Regions from separate parts of the Thermicanus aegyptius DSM 12793 genome, predicted to be linked through region 4. Evidence: riboswitches for the same ligand, from Rfam matches in the RefSeq annotation. Region 4 holds a riboswitch; each other region holds the start of a gene.
What was found. Region 4 has a riboswitch for S-adenosylmethionine ahead of THEAE_RS0109525 (methionine ABC transporter ATP-binding protein). Riboswitches for the same ligand answer to the same signal wherever they lie in the genome.
Positions count from the first base shown of each region.

Region 1: it holds a riboswitch for S-adenosylmethionine, as region 4 does, so the genes downstream of both, THEAE_RS21735 (methylenetetrahydrofolate reductase) here and THEAE_RS0109525 (methionine ABC transporter ATP-binding protein) in region 4, are expected to answer to the same signal.
Region 2: it holds a riboswitch for S-adenosylmethionine, as region 4 does, so the genes downstream of both, THEAE_RS0115975 (2,3-diketo-5-methylthiopentyl-1-phosphate enolase) here and THEAE_RS0109525 (methionine ABC transporter ATP-binding protein) in region 4, are expected to answer to the same signal.
Region 3: it holds a riboswitch for S-adenosylmethionine, as region 4 does, so the genes downstream of both, metX (homoserine O-acetyltransferase MetX) here and THEAE_RS0109525 (methionine ABC transporter ATP-binding protein) in region 4, are expected to answer to the same signal.

Region 1 is NZ_KI783301.1:3,487,276-3,489,474, forward strand. It holds gene THEAE_RS0118425 (putative glycoside hydrolase) at 1-679, shown strand, start outside; SAM riboswitch class I at 731-834, shown strand; gene THEAE_RS21735 (methylenetetrahydrofolate reductase) at 900-1,790, shown strand; gene metH (methionine synthase) at 1,791-2,199, shown strand, end outside.
Region 2 is NZ_KI783301.1:2,983,867-2,986,065, reverse strand. It holds gene mtnK (S-methyl-5-thioribose kinase) at 1-410, opposite strand, end outside; SAM riboswitch class I at 487-658, opposite strand; SAM riboswitch class I at 1,022-1,204, shown strand; gene THEAE_RS0115975 (2,3-diketo-5-methylthiopentyl-1-phosphate enolase) at 1,286-2,199, shown strand, end outside.
Region 3 is NZ_KI783301.1:1,600,611-1,602,809, forward strand. It holds gene THEAE_RS20480 (methyl-accepting chemotaxis protein) at 1-410, shown strand, start outside; gene THEAE_RS0108605 (hypothetical protein) at 423-749, opposite strand; SAM riboswitch class I at 1,029-1,148, shown strand; gene metX (homoserine O-acetyltransferase MetX) at 1,247-2,199, shown strand, end outside.
Region 4 is NZ_KI783301.1:1,776,885-1,779,083, forward strand. It holds gene THEAE_RS0109520 (methionine ABC transporter permease) at 1-254, opposite strand, end outside; gene THEAE_RS0109525 (methionine ABC transporter ATP-binding protein) at 244-1,281, opposite strand; SAM riboswitch class I at 1,435-1,547, opposite strand; gene lexA (transcriptional repressor LexA) at 1,738-2,199, shown strand, end outside.

The DNA of each region.
Region 1 (2,199 bases), 1.7 Mb from region 4:
GTGGAAGGACCGGAAAGGGATCATGTGGGTAGATCCCTATCGAAAGGAACAATGGGATTACAATCTCTCCGTAGCCATTGAAGCGGCTAAAAAGGGCTTTGATGAGATACAATTAGATTACGTAAGGTTTCCTGAAAATGGGAAAAAAGTTGACGCCGAAGTTTCTTATTACAATCCCCAAGGTAGGACGAAGGAGGTACTCATCCGGGATTTCATTCGCTATGTGCGGGAGAATCTGAAGCCCTATCCGGTATTTCTTTCGGCGGACGTCTTCGGTCTCGTCCCATCCGTTAGCGACGATATGGGGATTGGGCAAAGGTGGGAGCTGATTACACCGGAAGTGGATTATATCTCCCCGATGGCGTATCCTTCCCATTATGCCAAATATACCTTTGGGATCGCCGTACCGGATGCTCATCCTTACGAGGTGATTCGAGGTACGATCCTTGATGCTCAGAAAAAGGATGCGGCGCTCCATGCCCAAGGGATTAAGACGGCGACGATCCGCCCATGGTATCAAGATTTTACCGCCAGCTACTTACCTAAAGGAGAGTGGATCCGTTACACAGGGATACAGGTGTTGGACCAGGTCAGGGCGGGTAAAGAATTAGGAATCGATTCTTTTCTGCTGTGGGATCCACGCAACAATTTTTCGATAGATGCTTGGATAAAGTCTTGACACCTATGCATGTATAGGTTATTGTATACTACAATTATATACTGCGAAATCATCTTATCGAGAGTGGCGGAGGGACTGGCCCAATGATGCCCGGCAACCGGTTTTAAAAAACGCGGTGCCAAATCCTGCAGAGCTTATGCTCTGAAAGATAAGAGGAGAAACCCCTCTTCTTATCGAGAGGGGTTTTTTCATGGGCAAAAAGGAGAGGAGATAAAGAAGGATGGGGAAGTTTTTTGAGAAGGTAAGAAAAGGAGAGACGAGCATCGTGGTGGAGCTTGATCCACCCAAGAACCCGGATTTAAGCCGCTATTTAAGGGGGGCCCATGCTCTTAAAGAGGCAGGAGCCGATGCGATTACAATCGCGGACAATTCCCTCTCCCATTCCCGGGTGGCAAATATGGCGGTGGCAAAGCGGCTCCAGGATGAAGTAGGAATCGAGGGAATCGTCCATATCAACTGCAGGGACCGAAACCTTCTCGCACAGCAGTCTTATCTCCTCGGTCTTCATGTCCTGGGAATAACGAATCTTCTCATCGTCACCGGAGATCCGGTGAAGATGGGGGATATGCCGCAGACGAAATCTCTTTTTGAACTGAATTCCATCGGGCTGATGGAGAAAGTAAAAAAGATGAATGAGGGGATACTCTTTACAGGAGTAAAACAGGAGGAGAGAACCCATTTCCTATACGGAGGGGCTCTGGCTTCAGGGAAGAATCATATCCCCCATAGGGGCAGAATGATGAAGAAGGTGGAGGCGGGAGCTCGCTTCTTTTTCACCCAACCTGTATATAGCCAGGAGGCGATCGAAGCGTTAGGGAAGTTTTCCCGGGAAATGAATCCCGAAATTCCCGTCTTTCTCGGTATCATGCCGATCGTTTCCCATAAAAATGCCCTCTTTCTTAAAGGGGTCCCCGGGATCTTCATTCCGGATGAGCATGTGGAGCTTTTTTCTGGTAAAGAGGGAAAAGAGGCGGAACAGGTAGGAATTGAATTGGCCGATTCCCTGATTCAGTATGGGAAGAAATGGTTTAATGGTTTTTATCTGATTACTCCATATTTACGTTATTCGATCACGGCCGAACTGACACGCCGCATAAAGGAGGGAATTTAAGTGGCGGTGAAATTGATTGAAGAATTAAAGAAAAGAATTCTCCTCCTGGACGGAGCCATGGGAACGATGATTCAGGGAATGGGATTAACCGCAGAGGATTTCGGAGGAGAGGGTTACGAAGGGTGTAATGAAGTATTAAACCTGACAGCCCCGGAGAGGATAAAAGAGATTCACCTCTCTTATCTCCAGGCCGGGGCAGATATTATCGAGACCAACACCTTCGGATCAACGGGCCTCGTTCTATCTGAATATGGTTTAAGGAAAAAGGCGTATGAGATTACCCTGGCCGGGGCCAGAATCGCTCGGGAAGCAGTCAGAATCTATGAAGAAGAAACAGGTAAACATGCTTTCGTAGCCGGATCCATGGGACCTACCACGAGGGCTCTATCCGTCACCGGAGGCCTCTCCT
Region 2 (2,199 bases), 1.2 Mb from region 4:
GTTCCGATATGCTGGGCCAATTTTGGATAGCGCCGCCTAAGGATCAGCCCTTTTCTTAACACGATATGGGAGGAGAGATCCTCCATGACGGTCAGGGCAAGATGCGGATCATAATGATATACTTTCGGGACTGAACCGGGGCAGAGCGCTTCCTCCATGTGGAGGGCCTCGCTCTCGATGCGTGCCCTGTCCAGGGTAAGGGGCCACGAATCCCCGACCACCCGGGCGTAAGGGAGCGCTTGTTTGATGATGATGCTTCTGTCCGTAGCTTCTTCTTGGATGCGAAATACCAGGTTTAGATTCCCATCGCCGATTTCCCGGGCGGTTAGTCGGGCATCTTCCGGGAAGATCCTAAGGCGCTTCGCATAGGCTACCGCTTCCGCTTCGTTTAGAGGATGATAATGTGCCATTCCCATCGATCCTTTCGTGTGAAATGAAAAAACCTCTGACCCTTCTGAAAGGGCAGAGGTTTAAAATCTATCCAACCCCTTATCTCTCAGAACGGTACGTTCTGCAGGAGTTAGCACCTTGCTGTGACCGGAAACAAAGATTTCGTGCAGGAACATCCTGCCGTCCTCTCCGATCCGTCACCCCGTATAGGGAAATGCAGGTTGCCGGGCATCATTGGGCCAGTCCCTCCGCCATCTCTTGATAAGAGCGAATCGGTCAAACTCTATTCGGTTTTTACATCCATACATTTGCCCCAAGCGATTTGATGAGAATCAGAATCAAATTCACTTGGTTTTGGTGATTAATTTATTTTTTTTCTCAACGTTTGTCAAGGGAAAAATTTAAAGGTGAGAGGTGGAATGTTTGCAGATATAAATCTTGTGCCAGCATGGGATCGGTTCACAACCCATTGCAGAAAAGGCGGATAGATTGCAGGAAGGTTCGGTGATGATCTCAAGGGAGGTGGATGAAATCAGAAAAAATGCAAAAATAGCGACATTTTGGGGATTGACAGAGAAGTATGCTGCGTTTATAGTTATGACCATCGAGTGACAATTGAAAATAAGAATTACTCTTATCCAGAGAAGGCTGAGGGACTGGCCCGATGACGCCCGGCAACCTGCTGCCCATACCTATGGGCTAAACGACTGGAAGGAGGAGCTTCTCCCAGGGATCGTAGGGGGGATCTCCATCCTTTCAGGAGTGAAGGTAAGGTGCTAATTCCTGCAGAACGTTATGTTCTGAAAGATAAGGGTGTGGGATATTGTTTCTACAACCTCTTTCAGAACGAAAGAGGTTTTTATTTTTGTAAAAAAAGGCGGTGATGGGATTGTCGTTGGATGAGGAATATATCTTGGCGACTTACCTGCTGAAAGGGGAAAAGGATCTATACAAAAAGGCGCAAGGGATTGCCGTCGGGCTTACGGTGGGGACATGGACCGAGCTGCCGAGTGAGAAAAAGGAAAGCATGGCGCAACATTTGGGGAAAGTGGTCGATGTCGTCCCACTTCCGGAGGAAGAAGGGAAGCAGCCCGTGGGGAAAATTACCATCGCATATCCGATCGTCAACGTGACCCCTGATCTTCCATCCATTCTTACCACGGTGTTCGGAAAGTTATCCCTGGATGGTTCGATCAAACTCTTGGATCTCCACATTCCCGACTCCCTCCTTTCCCAATTTCCGGGCCCACGTTTTGGAATTCAGGGGGTTCGGGATTTGCTGCAGATGAAGGATCGACCCCTCCTGATGAGCATCTTTAAACAATGCATCGGTCTTTCCCTCGATGAGTTGGAGGAAGAGTACAGGAAACAGATTGAAGGCGGCGTAGATCTGGTAAAGGATGACGAGATCTTTTTCGCAGATGGGAAAGCTCCCGCCATCGAAAGGGTGAAGCGTTTTGAAGCGTTAAATCGTCAAAGAGAAGAGCGGACCGGGAGAAAGGCCCTCTATGCTGTCAACCTGACAGGGCCGGTGAACGAAATGGTGGACAGGGCGAAACGGTTGGTGGAAGCGGGTGCTTCCGGCCTTCTCCTGAATGTGTTTGTGTACGGCCTAGATATTCTCCATCGCCTGGCTTCGGACCCCGACATCCCGGTTCCCATTCTTGCCCATCCTGCGTTTGCCGGAGCGATATACGCATCTCCGGAACATGGGGTATCCTCTTCCCTTCTATTAGGCAAGTTTCTTCGTTTGGCAGGGGCGGACATTGTCCTCTATCCCTCTCCCTATGGTTCTGTCGCTATGCCTAA
Region 3 (2,199 bases), 180 kb from region 4:
CGGCTCGATCAGCACAAAAAATTGCAGAACTGATTAACTCGATCCAATATGAAACGAATCATGTGGTTCAATCGATGGAGACCACGACAAAAGAGGTGTCTGATGGGATTAAAGTTGTCAACAAAGTAGGTGAATCGTTTGAAGAAATTCAGCGCTCGGTAAATAACGTAGTGGCGCAGGCGCAAGATGTATCAGCCGCCACAAAGCAAATTTCTACGGGAACAGATCGAGTAGTCCATTCGATTAACCAAATTGCCAGCGTGGCAGGGGCAACCGCATCCGGAACCCAAAACGTAGCGGCGGGCACCGAAGAACAGTTGGCATCGATGGAGGAAATCTCATCGTCTGCCGCTTTCCTCTCAAAAATGGCGGAGGAATTTCTGGCGCTTGTGGGCAAATTTAAGGTGTGATCTCCCCGCCCTTCATGAAAGATATTCTTCATCTCCCTCTTCTTTTCTTTTGTCGATCACCCACTCATGGAGCAGGAACTCGATAAGACCAAGGAGGGTTATTCCCCATAATCCTTTAACTAAAGATTCCCTCCCCAATCGGCGGAGGAGATAGTACATAAGAGGAAGTCCAATGGATAGACTCCTTTTTGCTCCCATCTTAGACAACCAAATGGGATCTGCCACAGATCCTATAAGGGCCAGAAGAACTCCTGCACCTAACCATCTTTTGATCCCTCCTCCGCGCAGAAGAAGGGGGAAAAATAAAAATTTCATGAGGCTATTGGAGATGAAGATCACACCTTTCCCTCCTTTGGTTCTAACGATTGTTGAGGTTTTAAGGCGATTCGTATCATCCTTTTTCTTTTAAAAGGGATCGGGGTATGTCTCGTCCGATTCTTGGACCGTTATTTTCATTTTTGAGCGGTGCATCGAATCGGGAATCTTTCCTTTACAGGTTAGTATTCGAAAAAAAAAAGGAAAAAATAAAAATTACCGTTGACAAATGAATCCAGGTCGACTATGCTATATAGCAAATAGGATTTCACAATGAACTCACAATTGAAAAGAAATGAGATTCTCTTATCCAGAGAGGCTGAGGGACTGGCCCAATGACGCCCGGCAACCGGTTTTAAGCGGAAAGGCTTAAAAACGCGGTGCCAATTCCTGCAGAGCTTTAAAAGCTCTGAGAGATAAGATGAGTGTGATGGTGTGACAAAATCCCTCTTCTTATCGAAGAGGGATTTTTAATTGGGGAAATGAAGTGCGAAGAGAAAAAGGAGAAGGAGGGGATCAGGTTGACAAAAGCTGGGACAGCTATTCAACCCCATACAGGGGTACTCCCCATTGGGGACTTACTACTGGAATCCGGCAAGGTATTGCCGAATGTTAAGATTGCTTATGAACGTGTGGGTCCGGAAAGTGCACCTACCATCCTGGTCTGCCATGCCCTAACGGGAAATCAATACACCGTAGGGAGTGAATCTGCCCCTGGATGGTGGAGGGAATTGGTAGGCCCCGAACGTTTTATTGATACAAACCGTTTTCAAGTCATTACCACCAATGTGATCGGGGGTTGTAACGGTTCGACGGGCCCGCTAAGCCCCGATCCCAATACGGGAGAAGCCTATCGATCCAATTTCCCTTTTATTACAGTACGGGATATGGTCCATGCCCAACACCGCTTTCTTCAAAAAATCGGGATTTCCCATCTAAAGGCGGTTATAGGGGGATCGTTAGGCGGAATGCAGGTGCTTGAATGGGGTCTCCTTTATCCCGATTTTATGGATCTCATCATCCCGATCGCCGTTACACCTTTCCTCTCCGACTATGCTATCTCCTTTAATGCCATAGGTCGATTGGCCATTCTTAATGATCCCGCCTGGAAAGAGGGGATGTATGATCCTGAGGAACAACCTATCATGGGACTTTCCATCGCCAGAATCGCCGGGCTTCTCACCTATCGAACACCGAAACTCTTTAATCATCGTTTCTCCAGGGAGATGAAAGGGGGATGGGGGAGCGACCACAGGGAGATCGCATTTCAGGTTGAATCCTACTTAACCTATCAAGGGGAGAAACTTTCTAGGCGCTTTGATGCCAACTCATATCTCTATCTTTTAAAAGCGATGGATTATCACGATATCGGACGGGGAAGGGGAGGGGTGGAAAAAGCGGTTGAAGGATATCGCAGCCAAGTGGTTGCCCTGGCCTTTCAAGGAGATCTCCTTTACCCCCCCGATGAAATTTT
Region 4 (2,199 bases):
GCTCTGGAAACAGGTATGGTCCAAAGAATGAGTACGATATAAGGAACGGACCGGAAAATATTCACCAACGTTCCAACCATTTTGTACAAATAAGGATTTGGAGAGAGATGCCCCGGGCTTGTGATGATAAGAATGACACCGATGGGTATGCCCAACAAGGTGGAAAAGAAGAGGGAGAGACCGACCATGTAGAGGGTTTCTAATGTAGCCCAAAGAATGGCCGGATAATTGGCAATAACGTGTTCAAAACTCATCTTTCCCCACCTCCTCTCCATCCATATGTTCTACCCGAATATGGTGGTCCCTTAGATATTGAATCGCCCTCTCCTGTTCCTTCGCATCACCGGAAAGTTCAAGGATAAGAGAGCCGTAAGAGGTTTGTTGAATGCGGTTGATTTTCCCTTGCAAAATGTTCACATCAATGTCAAATCGTTTAATCATTTGACTTATAATCGGCTGCTGCGCATTTTCCCCCAAAAAGGAACATTGGATGATCCTCTTTCGATGATTAGGGGAGAGAACTTCTTCCCACTGATGTAAGTCCATCACCTGTTGAACAAATTCCTTCGTTATGTCGGCTTTAGGATTGCTAAACACTTCAAGAACCGTCCCCTTTTCCACGATGCGGCCTTTTTCTAAGACGGCCACGCGATGGCAGATCTTCTGTACCACATGCATTTCATGGGTGATGAGAACAATGGTGATCCCCAATTCTCGATTGATCTTCTGCAAGAGTTCCAGAATCGAATCGGTGGTTTTCGGATCCAAAGCAGAAGTGGCTTCATCGGAAAGAAGAAGGTTTGGTTCATTAGCTAGGGCCCGGGCAATACCTACCCTCTGTTTTTGCCCTCCACTCAGTTGGGACGGATAAACATGTTCTTTATCCTCAAGTCCGACCAAATGCAAAAGTTCCTTAACGCGTTTTCCAATCTTCTCCTTAGGCCAGCCTGCAATTTCGAGGGGGAAGGCGATATTGCCGTAGACCGTTCTGGACCAAAGCAGGTTAAAATGTTGAAAAATCATGCCGATCTTTTCTCGTCGCTTCCGCAGTTCTTTATCGGAGAGGGAGAGCATCTCTTCGCCGTTTATCCATATTTTCCCCTGTGAGGGTTTTTCCAATAGGTTAAGCATGCGAATTAACGTGCTCTTACCTGCGCCGCTGTAGCCGATAATCCCAAAGATTTCACCCGGATCGATCTCCAGGTTGATTTGATCCAAGGCGATGATTCCATCCCCTTTTTTTAGAGGAAATTGCTTTGATACATTTTCTAAACGAATCATGAAATTACGCTCCTATTTTACCAGTGTTCCATAATGTGACTCCCAACGTAACCCGACACCCATCGATTTCCGCATCCCCAAAAATAAAGGTTGCGATCAGATGATACAAAAAAACCTTTCTGCAGATAAGCAGAAAGGGGGTTGTTTCTACTTCTCTTATCTGCCAGAACAGCATGTTCTGCAGGAATTGGCACCATTGCAGAAGCTAGGAATCTGCCGGTTGCCGGGTTTCATAGGGCCAGTCCCTCCACCTCTCGTGATAAGATCATCACAACTATTCAATTCCTAACGCTTATTGATAATACCTTGTTCTATTCTTCTTGTCAACAGGGAAAAAAAGAAAATCATTTTCCACTTTTTATGATTAAGGAACACGTGTTACGGAACTTTTGTTTGTTTTATAGGAATTAGGATGATATAATAAACTCAAAAGTTTACGAGGATGGGGTGGTTAACGTGAAGAAGTTATCCAGTCGACAGCGGGAAATTTTAGAGTTTATCAAAAAAGAGGTACAAACGAAGGGATACCCACCCTCTGTACGGGAGATCGGAGACGCCGTAGGCCTTGCTTCCAGTTCCACGGTTCACGGACATCTGACGAGGTTGGAGAAAAAAGGATTGATTCGCCGCGATCCCACGAAACCGCGTGCGATTGAGATCCTGGACGGAGATCGGAAAAAAGAGTTTTACCCGATCGCGCATGTCCCGATCGTTGGAAAAGTGACCGCCGGTGTCCCCATTACCGCTGTCGAAAATATCGAAGAATATTTCCCCCTTCCCCTCTCCATGGTAGGTGACGAACAAGTCTTCATGCTGCTGGTTGAAGGGGACAGCATGATTGAAGCGGGCATATTGGATGGGGATTATGTGATCGTGCGTCAGCAAGAATATGCCAACAATGGAGAGATTGTGGTCGCC